One region of the Streptomyces sp. NPDC001443 genome, then DNA from elsewhere that is predicted to be linked to it. Evidence: riboswitches for the same ligand, from Rfam matches in the RefSeq annotation. Region 1 holds a riboswitch; the other holds the start of a gene.
What was found. Region 1 has a riboswitch for cobalamin ahead of ACWC24_RS28115 (cobalamin biosynthesis protein). Riboswitches for the same ligand answer to the same signal wherever they lie in the genome.
Positions count from the first base shown of each region.

Region 2: linked by a shared signal. The riboswitch ahead of ACWC24_RS22195 (ABC transporter substrate-binding protein) and the one ahead of ACWC24_RS28115 (cobalamin biosynthesis protein) in region 1 are both predicted to bind cobalamin.

Region 1 covers NZ_JBSFIA010000031.1:18,327-25,406, forward strand. The annotation lists gene ACWC24_RS28095 (alpha/beta hydrolase) at 1-677, opposite strand, end outside; gene ACWC24_RS28100 (class II aldolase/adducin family protein) at 962-1,693, opposite strand; gene ACWC24_RS28105 (anion permease) at 2,000-3,259, shown strand; gene ACWC24_RS28110 (hypothetical protein) at 3,295-3,516, shown strand; cobalamin riboswitch at 3,695-3,840, shown strand; gene ACWC24_RS28115 (cobalamin biosynthesis protein) at 3,942-4,886, shown strand; gene ACWC24_RS28120 (cobyric acid synthase) at 4,883-6,463, shown strand; gene cobN (cobaltochelatase subunit CobN) at 6,460-7,080, shown strand, end outside.
Region 2 covers NZ_JBSFIA010000021.1:71,275-78,354, reverse strand. The annotation lists gene ACWC24_RS22205 (ABC transporter ATP-binding protein) at 1-422, opposite strand, end outside; gene ACWC24_RS22200 (FecCD family ABC transporter permease) at 419-1,432, opposite strand; gene ACWC24_RS22195 (ABC transporter substrate-binding protein) at 1,429-2,478, opposite strand; cobalamin riboswitch at 2,534-2,709, opposite strand; gene ACWC24_RS22190 (hypothetical protein) at 2,898-3,221, opposite strand; gene ACWC24_RS22185 (hypothetical protein) at 3,542-3,763, opposite strand; gene ACWC24_RS22180 (Lrp/AsnC family transcriptional regulator) at 3,961-4,986, shown strand; partial or broken gene ACWC24_RS22175 (transposase) at 5,247-5,788, opposite strand; gene ACWC24_RS22170 (peptidoglycan-binding protein) at 6,379-7,080, shown strand, end outside.

The sequences.
Region 1 (7,080 bases):
GCGCCGTAGCGCACGGCGTAGCGCATCGCGGCGTCCAGGTCGCGCCACTCGCTCTCGCCGAGGTGGTTCAGGCCGTCCTGCGGGCGGGGCGCGCCGAGGTCGCCGCGGTAGGAGAGGGCCAGCACCGAGAAGCGGTGGCGGTGCAGGAACTCCATCACGTTCAGGGCCAGCTCCCGGGTGGTGCCGAGGCCGTGGGCCGCGATCACCCAGGTGTCGCGGGCGCCGGGGACGAACCAGGCCGGCAGCGGGCCGAGCTCGCCCGGGATGTCGACGTCGGCGTACTCCAGGCCGAGCGCGGCGCCCGGGTTGCCGACGTACACGTTCGGGGTGAGCCACACCTTGTCGCCCTGGCTCAGGGTGCCGTGGGTGACGCGCTCCAGACGGCGCACCACGGTGTCGGCCGAGAGCGCGGCGGCGTCGACGACGGGCCCGACGACGGCGTGGGAGCCGTCGCCCGCGAGGCCGTAGGTGCCGGGGCGCAGCGAGGCCAGATCCCTGGTGAGGGTGATCCGTCCGGCGGCGGTGCCGTGCACGGTGAGCCTGGGTTCGGTGGGCAGGGGCCGGCCGGCCGGCGCCTTCAGGGCGGCGTCGCTCGCGAGCCGGCCGGCGGCCACCGCGGCGGCCCCGGCCCCTACCACTGCGGTGACGGCGGCGGCCGTCGCTTTGACAGGGTGCACCCGTCCAGTGTCGGGGCGGTGCGGGCGACCGGCCAGCGGACGACGGGGAAGGAGTGACGTGCCGGAACGGGGTCGGAGGCACGCCCCTGACACCCGCATGCCGTGCGCGCCACCCGCACGCCGTGCGCGCCGTGCGCGCCATGCGTACGCCGTGCGCGCCATGCGTACGCCGTGCGCGCCATGCGTACGCCGTGCGCGCCATGCGTACGCCGTGCGCGCCATGAGGGCAGCGCGGGCCGACGGCGCCGCCCGCCCCACCGTCACCGTCAGGCCCGCTGCCGCCGTCAAGCCCGCTGCCCGTACCCCCGCAGCCGCTCCCCCGCCTCCGCCACCTGCTCGGCCGTCAGCAGGTGCGGCGTCAGCCCCGGCACCGAGGACGCGGTCAGCCACAGCCGGCACATCCACTCCAGCTGTGCCGTGCGGTCGTAGGCCTGGTCGAGGGTGGCGCCGTGGGTGAGGGTGCCGTGGTTCTGGAGGAGACAGCCGGTGCGGTCGACCAGGGCCAGGCGCACGTTCTCGGCCAGCCGCTCGGAGCCGTAGGGCGCGTAGGGGGCGACCCGGACGGGTCCGCCGAGGGCCGCGGCCATGTAGTGGATCGTCGGGAGTTCGGGGACGAGCGTGGAGACGGCCGTGGCGTGCACGGCGTGGGTGTGCACCACGGCCCGGGCGTCGCAGGCGCGGTAGACGGCGAGGTGCATGGGCAGTTCGCTGGTCGGGACGAGGCTGCCGAGCACCCGCCGGCCCGCCAGGTCGACCCCGGTGATGTCGTCCGGTGTCAGCCGGTCGTAGGGCACGCCGGACGGCGTGACCAGCACGGTGTCCCCGACCCGGACGGAGACGTTGCCCGAGGTGCCGACGACCAGTCCGTCGGAGACGGTCCGGCGGGCCGTCCCGACCAGCGCGTCCCAGGCACGCGCCTCGTCCTCGCCCACACCCCGGCCGCCCGGTTCGCTCCGTATGCCTTTGATGTCCCGGGCGCCTCGCTCGCCCCGCCCGCCGTGTCGTCGCTCACTCATGCCGCGATCCTGCCAGGCGCGCCACCGGCCGGCCGCCGGTCACGCAGCGTAGCCGTTTCGGGCCCGTCGGCATACGACGGCGGTGACGACCCGCCGAGAGGCGGAATCCCGGCAAGCGGTCCGGCGGGATCGCGGCTCCAGGCCGCTCACCTGGGGTGACCGGTCATGCGGGGTACGTATCAGTAGCACCAAGCGGAGGATCATTCTCCTGTTGGTGACACCACAAAGCCCGTCCCAGTTCACCTTCCGTTCACCCAGGTTACTTACGTTCATCGCACCAACGACTTCGAACGATTGCCTGGGTAAATGGAAAACTTCTCGCTGATCCTCGCGATTGTGGTGGTAACTGCACTCGCGTTCGATTTCACGAACGGTTTTCACGACACCGCCAACGCGATGGCCACGACCATCTCGACCGGTGCGCTCAAGCCCAAGGTTGCGGTGGCCATGTCGGCCGTCCTCAACCTCGTGGGCGCCTTCCTCTCCGTGGAGGTCGCCAACACGATCTCCAAGGGTCTCGTCGACGAGACCGGCATCCGACCCGAGGTCATCTTCGCCGCCCTGGTCGGCGCGATCCTCTGGAATCTGCTGACCTGGCTGGTGGGCCTGCCGTCCAGCTCCTCGCACGCCCTCATGGGCGGTCTGATCGGCGCCACCGTCGCCTCGGCCGGCGTGGGCGCCGTCCACGGCGACGTGCTGGTCACCAAGGTCCTCATCCCCGCCGTCGCGGCCCCGATCGTGGCGGGCGTCGCCTCGATGCTGGCCACCCGCTTCTCCTACACCCTGGGCAAGAAGGCCGACAGCAAGGCCGCCGCGAAGGGCTACCGCACCGGCCAGATCGCCTCGGCCGGCCTGGTCTCCCTGGCCCACGGCACCAACGACGCCCAGAAGACGATGGGCATCATCACCCTCGCCCTGGTCGCCGGCGGCGCCATCGCGCCCGGCTCCAACCCGCCGGTCTGGGTCATCCTCTCCGCCGGTCTCGCCATCGCGCTCGGCACCTCCCTGGGCGGCTGGCGCATCATCCACACGATGGGCAAGGGCCTGACCGACCTCCAGCCGCAGCAGGGCTTCGCCGCCCAGACCAGCGCCGCGACGGTCATCCTGGCCTCCTCCCACCTCGGCTTCTCCCTCTCCACCACGCACGCCGTCTCCGGCTCCGTGATGGGCGCGGGCCTCGGCCGCAAGGGCGGAGTCGTTCGCTGGTCCACCGCGACCCGCATGTTCGTCGCCTGGGGCCTGACCCTGCCGGCCGCCGGCCTGGTCGGCGCGCTCGCCGAGTCCGTGACGAACCTGGGCGACTGGGGCACCGCGGCCGTCGCCGTCTTCCTGATCGCCGCCAGCGCCGCGATCTGGAAGGTCTCCCGGCGCGAGACCGTCGACCACAACAGCGTCACCGCCTCCGAGGAGCCGGCCGGCGTGGTGACCCAGGCGATCGCCATGGTGGCCCCGCCCCCCACGGGCACGGTGACCGAGAACCTCACGGCCACCATCCCCTCCCCGGCCGCCGCCCCGATGGTCACCGTCGACCCGGCGACGGCGTCGGTCCCGCCGACCGCCGCCTGAGCCCCGCGCACCCGGTTAAGTAAGGAAGCATCGGTATGAACATCGACTGGGCAGCCCTGGGCTCCGTGTTCGGCGTCAGCCTCGTGGCCACCGTGGGCCTCGTGGCCCTGTTCACCCTCGGCATCATGGGTCTCTCCCGCCAGGAGCGGGCCTCCGCGCAGGGCGGCGGCGCCGCGCTCGCGGTGACGGGCGCGTACGCGTGCTTCGCGGCCTGCGCGGCCGCGGTGGGCTACGGGATCTGGCTGATCGTCGCCTGAACCGCCGCCATCCGGCACACCGTTCACCAAGGGCGGGAAGAACCCACGGGTTCTTCCCGCCCTCGCCGTTGCCCGCCCATCCCGTCGCCCGCGCTTCCCACTCGTCACCCGCCCATCCCGCCGCCCGCCGTGTGTGGGGCTTCACACACTCCTCCGTCCCAGGTCAAGAGCAGGTTGACGGCCCTTCAGGGCCCGTGGTGGACTTCCGGAGCCATCTACGACGACACATGAGGAAGCCGGTGCGAATCCGGCGCGGTCCCGCCACTGTGACCGGGGTAGCAATCCCCGGGAGCCAGGAACTCTCGCCGTCGGTCTCGTCGAACCAGGGCGTGGACACCCTGAGTGAGGACATGTCGCCATGCTCGGCTGCCGATTGAGTCTCAGCACCAGGTCACTGCCCGGTACCGCCACGATCGGCTGAGCCGGTGCGTGCCGATCGCGTCTTCGCGTACGGCGCCACCGCGGGCCTCCTGGGCGACCTGTTCCTCGGCGATCCACGCCGCGGACACCCGGTCGCGCTGTTCGGGCGCGCGGCCGCGGCCGTGGAACAGGCGTTGTGGCGGGACCATCGAGGACAGGGCGCGCTGCACACCGTGGTGTGCGCCGGCGGCGCCGTGGCGCTCGGGGTCGTGGCCGCCCGCGCCGTACGTACCTCCGGCGCCGCCTCCGTGGCCCTCACCGCCGCCGCCACCTGGGCCGTCGTCGGGGGCACCTCGCTCGCCCGGGAGGCCCGCGCCATCGGGCGCGCCCTGGAGGCCGGGGACGTCGCGGGCGCCCGCGCCCGGCTGCCGCATCTGTGCGGCCGGGACCCCCAGGCCCTCGACGCGGACGGCGTAGCCCAAGCGGTCGTCGAGTCGGTCGCCGAGAACACCTCCGACGCCGTCGTCGGCGCGCTGGTGTGGGGAGCCGTCGGCGGGGTGCCGGGGCTGCTCGGCTTCCGCGCCGTGAACACCCTCGACGCCATGGTCGGCCACAAGTCGCCCCGCCACCGCCGCTACGGATGGGCCTCGGCCCGGCTCGACGACGCCGCCGGCTGGCCGGGGGCCCGCCTCACGGCCGCCCTCGCGACCCTGGCCGGCGACGATCCGCGCGGGGCCGTACGGGCCTGGCGCGCCGACGCCGCCAGGCACCCCAGTCCCAACGCCGGTCCCGTGGAGGCCTCGTTCGCCGGGTCCCTCGGCGTACGGCTCGGCGGGACCCTCTCCTACGCCGGGCGGGTCGAGCACCGGCCCGTGCTCAACGGCGCCCACGGACGGGCCGTCCGTGTCTCGGACATCGACCGGGCGGTACGGCTGTCCCGGCGCGTCGGCTGGCTCGCGCTCGGCGTCTGCGCCGCCGCGCGGCTCCTCGTGAAGGAACGTGACTCATGAACGGTGGTCTCCTGGTCGCCGGCACCACCTCCGACGCCGGCAAGAGCGTCGTCACCGCGGGGATCTGCCGGTGGCTGGTGCGCCAGGGCGTCAAGGTCGCGCCCTTCAAGGCGCAGAACATGTCCCTCAACTCGTTCGTGACCCGCGAGGGCGCGGAGATCGGACGGGCCCAGGCCATGCAGGCCCAGGCCTGCCGGATCGAGCCGACCGCGCTGATGAACCCCGTGCTGCTCAAGCCCGGCAGCGACCGCAGCAGCCAGGTCGTCCTCATGGGCAGGCCGGTGGGCGAGATGAGCGCGCGCGGGTTCTTCGGGGGGTCCGAAGGCTCCTCCGGCTCGTCCCCCGGGAACCGGCTGCGCGGCGGGCGGCAGGAAGCGCTGCTGGGCACCGTCCTCGACTGCCTCGCCGAGCTGCGGGGCACGTACGACGCGGTGATCTGCGAAGGGGCCGGCAGTCCGGCCGAGATCAACCTGCGCCGGACCGACATCGTGAACATGGGCGTCGCCCGCAACGCGCGGCTGCCCGTCCTCGTCGTCGGCGACATCGACCGCGGCGGTGTCTTCGCCTCCTTCTTCGGCACGGTCGCCCTGCTCTCGCCCGAGGACCAGGAACTGGTCGCCGGGTTCCTCGTCAACAAGTTCCGGGGCGACGTCTCCCTGCTCGAACCCGGACTCGACATGCTGCACGGCCTCACCGGGCGGCGGACGTACGGCGTACTGCCCTTCCGGCACGGCCTCGGCATCGACGAGGAGGACGGACTGCGCGTCTCCCTGCGCGGTGCCGTCCGGGAGTCGGCCGTCGCCGCCCCCGTCGGCGAGGACGTCCTGCGGGTCGCCGTCTGCGCGGTCCCGCTCATGTCCAACTTCACGGATGTGGACGCGCTCGCCGCCGAGCCGGGCGTCGTCGTGCGGTTCGTGGACCGGCCCGAGGAGCTCGCCGACGCCGACCTCGTGGTGATCCCCGGAACCCGCGGGACGGTGAAGGCCCTGGAGTGGCTGCGGCAGCGCGGCCTCGCGGACGCCGTCGCGCGCCGGGCCGCCGAGGGCCGGCCGGTGCTCGGCGTCTGCGGCGGCTTCCAGCTCCTCGGCGAGCACATCGAGGACGAGGTCGAGAGCCGCGCGGGGCACGTCGACGGGCTCGGCCTGCTGCCCGTACGGGTGCGCTTCGCCCGCGAGAAGACGCTCACCCGGCCCGTCGGCCAGGCCCTCGGCGAGCCCGTCGAGGGGTACGAGATCCATCACGGGGTCGCCGACGTCACCGGCGGCGAGCCGTTCTTCTCCGACGGCGGGGGGCACCCCCTCGACGGCTGCCGGGTCGGCGCCGTCTGGGGCACCCACTGGCACGGCTCGCTGGAGTCGGACGGATTCCGGCGGGCGTTCCTGCGCGAGGTGGCGGCCGCCGCGGGCCGCCGGTTCGTACCGGCCCCCGACACCTCGTTCGCCGCGCTGCGCGAGGAGCAGCTCGACCTGCTCGGCGACCTGATCGAACAGCACGCGGACACGGACGCGCTGTGGCGGCTCATCGAGTCCGGCGCGCCGCAAGGACTGCCCTTCATCCCCCCGGGAGCGCCCGCATGAGCACAGTGTTGTTGTTGTCGACCGCCGACACCGATCTGCTGGCGGCCCGCGCCTGCGACGCCCCCTACCGGATCGGCAACCCGACCCGGGTCGACGTCGCCGAGGAGCTGCCCGCACTGATCCGGGGCGCGGACATCGCCGTCGTACGACTGCTGGGCGGGAAGCGGGCCTGGGAGGACGGGCTGGCCGTGCTGAAGGCGTCCGGGATCCCGACCGTGCTGCTGGGCGGGGAGTCCGTGCCGGACGCCGAGCTGATGGCCGAGTCGTCGGTGCCTGCCGGTGTGGTCGCGGAGGCCCTGCGCTACCTCGTCGAGGGCGGCCCCGCGAACCTCACCGAGCTGGCCCGGTTCCTGTCCGACACCGTGCTGCTGACCGGGGAGGGCTTCGACGGACCGCGGAAGATGCCCGAGTACGGCGTCCACGGCGAACGTGCCTTCGTCGAGGGCCGGCCCACGGTCGGCGTGCTCTTCTACCGCGCCCACGAACTCAGCGGCAACACCGCCTTCGTGGACACCCTGTGCGACGCGATCGAGGCACGCGGCGCCAACGCGCTCGCCGTGTACTGCGGTTCGCTGCGCGACGCCGACCCCGGGCTGTACGGGATCCTCGGCCGGACC
Region 2 (7,080 bases), on a different contig from region 1:
GAGAGGGTGTGCCAGGACTGGTCGGCCCGATCGGTCAGTCCGGTGTGCCGCAGGGCCTCGGTGACGGCTGCGCGGTCGGCCGTGGTCGGGGGTGTCCAGGCGCGTCGGTGCGGGACACGGCCCAGCGCGACGACCTCGCGGACGGAGAGCTCGGTCCGGGTGTCGGCGTGCTGTTCGACAGTGGCGATCCGGCGGGCGGTGGCGCGGCGGCCGACCTCGGCGAGCGGACGGCCGTCCAGGGTCACGGCTCCGCCGGTGGGGGTGAGGACCCCGGCCAGCAGTCTCAACAGTGTCGACTTGCCCGAGCCGTTGGGGCCGAGGAGGCCGACGGTCTCGCCGGGGCGCAGGGTGAGGGTGACGCCGTCGACGACGACCTTGTCGCCGGTGCGTCGTACGACGCGGTCCGCGTGCAGGCTGGTCATGTCCTGCTCCGTCCGCGGTAGAGGACCGCGACGAAGGCCGGTACGCCGATCAGGGACGTCACCACGCCCACCGGGACCTCCTGGGGGTCGAGGACGGTACGGGCGAGGGTGTCCGCCCACACCAGGAAGACGGCCCCGCTCAGCGCGGTGACGGGCAGCAGACGGGCGTGCCCTGAGCCGGTGAGGGCGCGGGTGGCGTGCGGCAGGACCAGGCCGACGAAGCCGATCGCGCCGGCACAGCTGACCAGGGCGGCGGTGAGCAGCGCGGTCGCGCAGAGCAGGACCAGGCGGGTGCGTGCGACGCGGACCCCGAGTCCGGCGGCGGCCTCGTCGCCGAAGGCGAACGCGTCGAGCGTACGGGCGTACCCGAGGCAGACCACGAGGACCACTGCCAGGACGGCGGTGCAGAGCAGTACCTGTCCCCAGTCGGCGCCTGTCAGCGAGCCCAGCAGCCAGAACAGCACGCCCCGGGTGGTCTCCGCGTCCGCCGAGGTCAGGACGATGAAGGAGGTCAGCGCGGAGAACAGCTGCATGGCCGCGACCCCTGACAGGACGACCCGGTCGGTGCCGGGGCCGAGGGTGTGGCTGAGCAGGAGCACCAGGGCGAAGGAGAGCAGCGCCCCGAGGAAGGCGCCGGCCGACAGGGACACCGCTCCCCCGCCCACGCCGAGCACGACCACGGCGACCGCTCCGGTGGACGCCCCGGAGGAGACCCCGAGCACGAAGGGGTCGGCGAGCGGGTTGCGCAGCAGCGACTGCATGACCGCGCCGCACACGGCGAGTCCGGCCCCGCACACGGCGGCCGACAGGGTGCGGGGCATCCGCAGGTTCCATACGATGCCGTCACGCAGCGGCGCCAACGTGCCCTCGCCCAGGCCGAGATGGGCCGCCACGGACGCCCAGACGTCGCCGGTGGAGATGTCGGCGGGTCCGATCGTCACGGACACGGCGATCGACACGAGCAGCGCGACCACTCCCCCGCCCGCCAACAGCAGGGAACGGAAGCTCACTTGGCGAACCCGAAGTCACGCAGACCGGCTGTGACCTGCTCGATCCCCTCGATCGTGCGGATGGACGGGTTCATCGCCTGCCCGCTCAGCAGCACGTACCGCCGCTTCTTCACGGCGGTCAGATTGCGGGTGGCGGGGTTGGACTCCAGGAAGCGGATCTTGGCCGCGGCGGTCTCGGCGGTCTGCTGCTTGCGGGTCAGATCGCCGATCACGATGACGTCGGGGTCGCGGTCGGCGACCGTCTCCCAGTTGATCTGGGGCCATTCGTCGTGGGTGTCGGCGAACGCGTTCTTCGCGCCGACCGCGCGGGTGATGGCGCCGGGCGCGCCGCAGCAGCCCGCGAGGTAGGGCGACTGGGAGTTGGCGAACCAGTACATGAGGGAGACGTCCGAGGCGTGCAGTTTGGCGGTGGCCGTGCTCACCCGCTGCCTGAGCGCGGCGACGAGCTTCTCGCCGCGCTCCTGGACGCCGAACGCGCGGGCCAGGTCGCGGATTTCTCCGTATACGGCGTCGAGGGTGAGCGGTTCGCTGCGCGATCCGTCACCGCCGCTGTCGTTGTCCTTGCCCGCCGAGCAGTCGGACGGCGAGACGTACGTGGGCACGCCCAGCTTCTCGAACTGCTCGCGGGTGGCGACCCCGCCCTTGCCCAGGGTGGAGACGAACGAGGCGGTCACGAAGTCGGGTTGGGCGTCCAGGACCTTCTCGAAGGAGGGGTTGTCGTCGGCGAGGCGCGGCACGGACGCGTCGGCCTTCTCCAACCCCTTCATGACCGGGTCGGTCCAGGTCGCCGTACCGGCCATGCGGTCGGCGAGGCCGAGGGAGAGCAGGATCTCGGTGGTGCCCTGGTTGAGGGAGACGGCCCGCTTCGGCGCCGACTTCAGGGTGACCTGGTGGCCGCAGTTGCCGAGGGTCACCGGGTAGCCGGCGGCGGAGGTCTCCACGGCCTTCGCGTCATCGCCGGAGGTACCGCAGCCGGTGAGCAGCAGGGCTGACGCGAGGAGAAGCGCCGGAGCGCGGAGAAGGGCGGGGGTACGGAGCACGGGCATGCCTCTGGGGTCGGGGCTCGTACGCGGAGCCTGGCCTACGGACGTCCCTCCGCGCCGGGGCGCGAAGGTGCCAGCAGGTCTTCGGACTCGGGTTCGTCCGGTCGGGGCGCCTTCCCGGTCTCCCAGTGGCGTCGTGCCCCGCCCGTCCCCCTCACCGCTGCGCGTCAGTTCCGGATTCGCACCGGATTCCCTGGCCTCGGGTGTGGCTCGACTGGCCTGCTGAGGCTATCAAGTCCGTCGTGCGGTCGGATCGTGCGATCGGTCACGGGGCAGGGGGCGAGGGTGCTGGTGTTCAGGACGTACCGGACGAGCCCGGGCCGCGTCGGCGGATGAGGATCCGGTCCGGACCGGCGAGTCCGGCCTCACGTGGGTGTCCGCGGACCGCGCTCATGCACTCGACCCGCCCGGCACCCCTCCGGTCAGATACCCGGGACCGCGCGGGCGGTGAGGAAGTCTGCCCCGTCCGCCTCTGACTCCTCGATCAGGCCGGGAAACATCTCCCGCAGCCCCCTGGTGCCGGCGGGCAGGATCGCGTGGGCGTGTCGGCCCTGCGGCACCCCGCGCCGGTTCTCGTCCGTCTCTGGGAGCGCGTCCCGGTCGACCACCGTGACCCGGTCGGACGTGCCGGCCAGCACTCGGGCGGCGAAGAGGCCTGCGATGCCGGCCCCGAGCACCACGCAGTGGCCGCCGCCGCGGGCACGCGGTTCCTTGGGATCGTGCGGGCGTGAGGTGCCGTCAGACATGCGAATCCTCTGTTATCCGTGAGGCGGGTGACCGGGCAGGACTTCCCGGTTGCGCTGGAGAGGAGAGCCCCGTGGTTGCCGGTGGATCTCACGTTCCGGGCCGCAGAACAGCGACTTTCGATAAGCAGGATGAGATGAGGCTGAAATGCGTCACCGAGCCGCCCCTTACCAACAGGGGTATGAATCGCAGGGAAATACTCTGCGGGCGATCACACCCGGCGGTGTCCGGGCGTCCATATCGAATCATCACTGCACGTCTCGGCCGAACTTCCGCGATGGCGGGAAATAGTGCAACCGGCGATGGAATATTTAATTCCGAATTAGCCGCCGCAGACCTTCCGGTGGTTCCCTCGGAGTTCTCCACCGGCAAGTTCCGCCGCCGCCAGCCGACAAGCCGGGAGCGGGGCCACCGTGCGCCCGTGGCCGATGCGTGGGTCGCCGCCCGCGTACACCCGGGCCCGCCAGGCGTGGCCGCCGAGCCACTCCTCGAGGTCGTCACGGGCGGAGAGCCACCGCGAGACGTCGTCAAAATTGCTGCCCATTTTCTGCCGGGTGGGGGCGTGACACAGACTTCAAAGCGCCCTGCGTGTTCGCTGTACATACTCCCGGTGTGCCCGGTCATCTCGATCCGAGCGGTTGAACTGATGGAATTCTGTGGGGCTTGCGGCTGCGATGGTAGCGTGCCCTGCGCTGTCTTCAACTTTATTCCACGGAGCGGGCCCCACTGAAGGATGTGTGCATGCTGGACGACCTGGACCGTGCCCTGATCCACGCGCTGCACATCGACGGCCGCGCACCCTTCAGCCAGATCGCCGCCGCCCTCGATGTCTCGCCGCAGACCGTCGCCCGTCGCTACCGCCGCCTGCGCACCGAGGCTTCCTTACGGGTCGTGGGACTGCCGGACCCTCATCAGGCGGGTCAGACGCAGTGGCTCGTGCGGCTCACCGCGGCGGCGAGTTCCGCTCAGGACCTGGCCTATGCGCTGATGCGCCGACAGGACACCTCGTGGGTGAAACTCACCGCCGGCGGCACCGAGATCGTCGCGATCATCCACACGCCGACCGACGCCGGGGCGGGCAACGGCAACTCCCTGCTGCTGCGAGACATTCCGCGCACGGCCGACATCACCGCGGTGTCCGCGCACTGCATCCTGCACACTTACCTCGGCGGTTCGACGAACTGGCGCCGCAGCGCCGACACGCTCGACGACGCGCAACAGCGACTCCTGCGCGAGCACGAGTCGGCCCACACCTCCCACGTGCCCGTGCCGCGCCAACTCGGCTCAGGCGACGCGGACTTGCTGGTCGCCTTACAGAAGGACGGGCGGGCCACCAATGCGGAGCTGGCTCAGGCGACCGGCTGGTCCCCGGTCACCGTGGCGCGCCGGCTCGCGGACCTGCAGGCCGGCGGCGCCATCTTCTTCGACGTCGAGGTCGACACGGGTCACTTCGGCGTCAACACCAGGGCACTGCTGTGGATGTCGGTGAGCCCGGCACACCTGGAGAACGTGGCCACGACACTGGCCGGCCACGACGAACTGGCCTACGTCGCAGCGACCACGGGCCCCACCAACCTGGTGGCTCAAGCCCTGTGCCGCGACCCTGCCGACCTGCACCACTACCTGACCCGGCGGCTGGGCTCCCTGGACGCCATCCACACCCTCGAGACCAGCCCGGTCCTGCAGAACCTCAAAGCGGCGAGCCCCGTCATCACGGAGCTGGCCCGTACCAGAATGCCCCCCGCCTCGGCCCGCACCCGGATCTGACGTCCTGTGGCCCACAAGCCACGGGCACGCCGAAGCGGCGGCCCGGAGGCCGCAGCACTTGTCAGACAGGCCCTAATACTGCAACGGTCCTTGTTCTGATTGCTGGGCAGTTCAGGGGCTGTGGCCGCGTCGTTTGCAGTGACTGATGCGGGCCTGGTGTTGGCGTCGACGGCGCCATGTCGACCAGTGCAGGACGTGCTCGACCGGGATGGGACGGCGGTCGGTGAGCCGGGTGATCAGTCGTCGGATCTCGGCGAGGCTCAGGCGGATGAGCTGGGAGGATCCGTTTCCGCTTTCCCGATGCCCAGCTCCCGCGCCCGCAGGACGGTCAGGCAGGCGTGGGCGGCCATGACCAGGGTCATGTGGCGGTGCCGGCCGGGACAGCGGCGGACCTGGCAGTCGTCCAGGCCGCATTCCTGCTTCGCCGCCTGGAAGCATTCCTCCACCGCCATCGGCTGCCCGCGATGCGGATCAGCTCGTCCAGCGTGGTGTCGGCCGGGCAGTAGGCGATGTAGTGGGAGATCTGCTCGGGCCTGCTCACACTGCGGCGGGCGAGAACCCGGTGCCGGCGGTCCTCGCGGTGCCAGGGCCGGACCTCGACGCCGGCCCAGTCGTGGATCCGCCGGCCGTGGGCTCCCTCGCCGTGGGAACGGCGTTTCCACTTCTGCCGGGGCAGGCCGGGGAACAGGTCGTGGACGGGGTGGTCGATCGCCCAGCGGGTGACGACGGTGTCGTGCCGGGTGGTGGCCATGACGTGGAAGACGTCCGCCTGCTCCAGCTCGAACCGCCGGCCCTTGCTGAATCAGAGGGCCTGTGCGCGCCCTCTTTCGAGACCCGCACGCCCCCTTGGCTCAGCGGCCGGCCGGAGTCCGGGGTGGGGGAGGGCGTCGGCCGGTTCAGGGTGTGGGAAACCGGGAGGAACGGCGGGGACGATGACGCCCCCGCCGGCCTCGTGGCGGAATATGGCCCCTCAAACCGGACCACTTGCCCTCCGGTGCTGCGAGAGCAGCCCCAGCCCCCCGGGAACACCCGCTCGCGGACCGGCGATCGCCCTTGCGTGCACCGAAGTGCCAATGAAATCAAGCCAGTTGTACCGCCCGGCATTGCGCGAAGGGGCGCGAGCTGTCACCGTCATGCGCGGAATGAAAATTGGATCATGACATTCCGCAACCCCGGCTTTATGGTTCCGGCTCCACGGGCGGCAAACCTTGCTCCCCCGTGCCGGAACGGCCAGAAGGGCCGGTTCCCTCACGACATGCCGGTTCCGGGCCCAGGACGGACGTCCGCCGTCGGGCCTGCGGCATCCTCCGCGAACGACAGAACCCGGCGGTGTACGACGCGGTTCGACCGACCGGTCGTCCGTATATCCGCCGAAGGAGACATTTCCCCCTTATGAAGACCATGTCCAAGGATTCTTCCGTGAAGCCGGGCCGACGGGCCCGGACCTCCGTGGTGGCGGTGGCCGCGGCCGTCCTGTCGGCGGCCTCCCTGCTCACCGCCGCCCCCGCGATGGCGGCGGCTCCGACGGCGATCAAACTGACCTCCGCCTCCTGCCCCACCGAGATCCTGCAGGGTCAGTCGAGCGGCTGCGTCACCGAGCTGCAGAACCTGCTCAACGCCCACGGCGCCGGGCTGACGGTGGACGGCAGCTTCGGCGCCGCCACCCTGTACGCGGTCCGCGCGTACCAGTCCTCCGTCGCGATCGCCGTGGACGGGCGGGTGGGCCCCGCCACCAAGGTCAAGCTCTACGCCACCGGCGGCTCGGCACCCTCCCCGATCACCCTGACGTCCTCCGCCTGTCCCACCGAGATCCTCCAGGGCAACAAGAGCGGCTGCGTCACCGAACTGCAGCAGCTGCTCCGCCACTTCGGCTACGGCGTCGACGTGGACGGCGAGTTCGGGGCGGGGACCCTGGCGGCGGTGAAGTCCTTCCAGTCCGCGAACGGCCTGACCGCCGACGGCCGGGTCGGCCCGAGCACCAAGTCCGCGCTCTACAACACCGACGAGTCCGGGTCGACGGCTCTGGACCTGCGCTCGGCGGCCTGCCCGACGACCATCACTGAGGACCAGAGCGGCGGTTGCGTCCTGACCCTG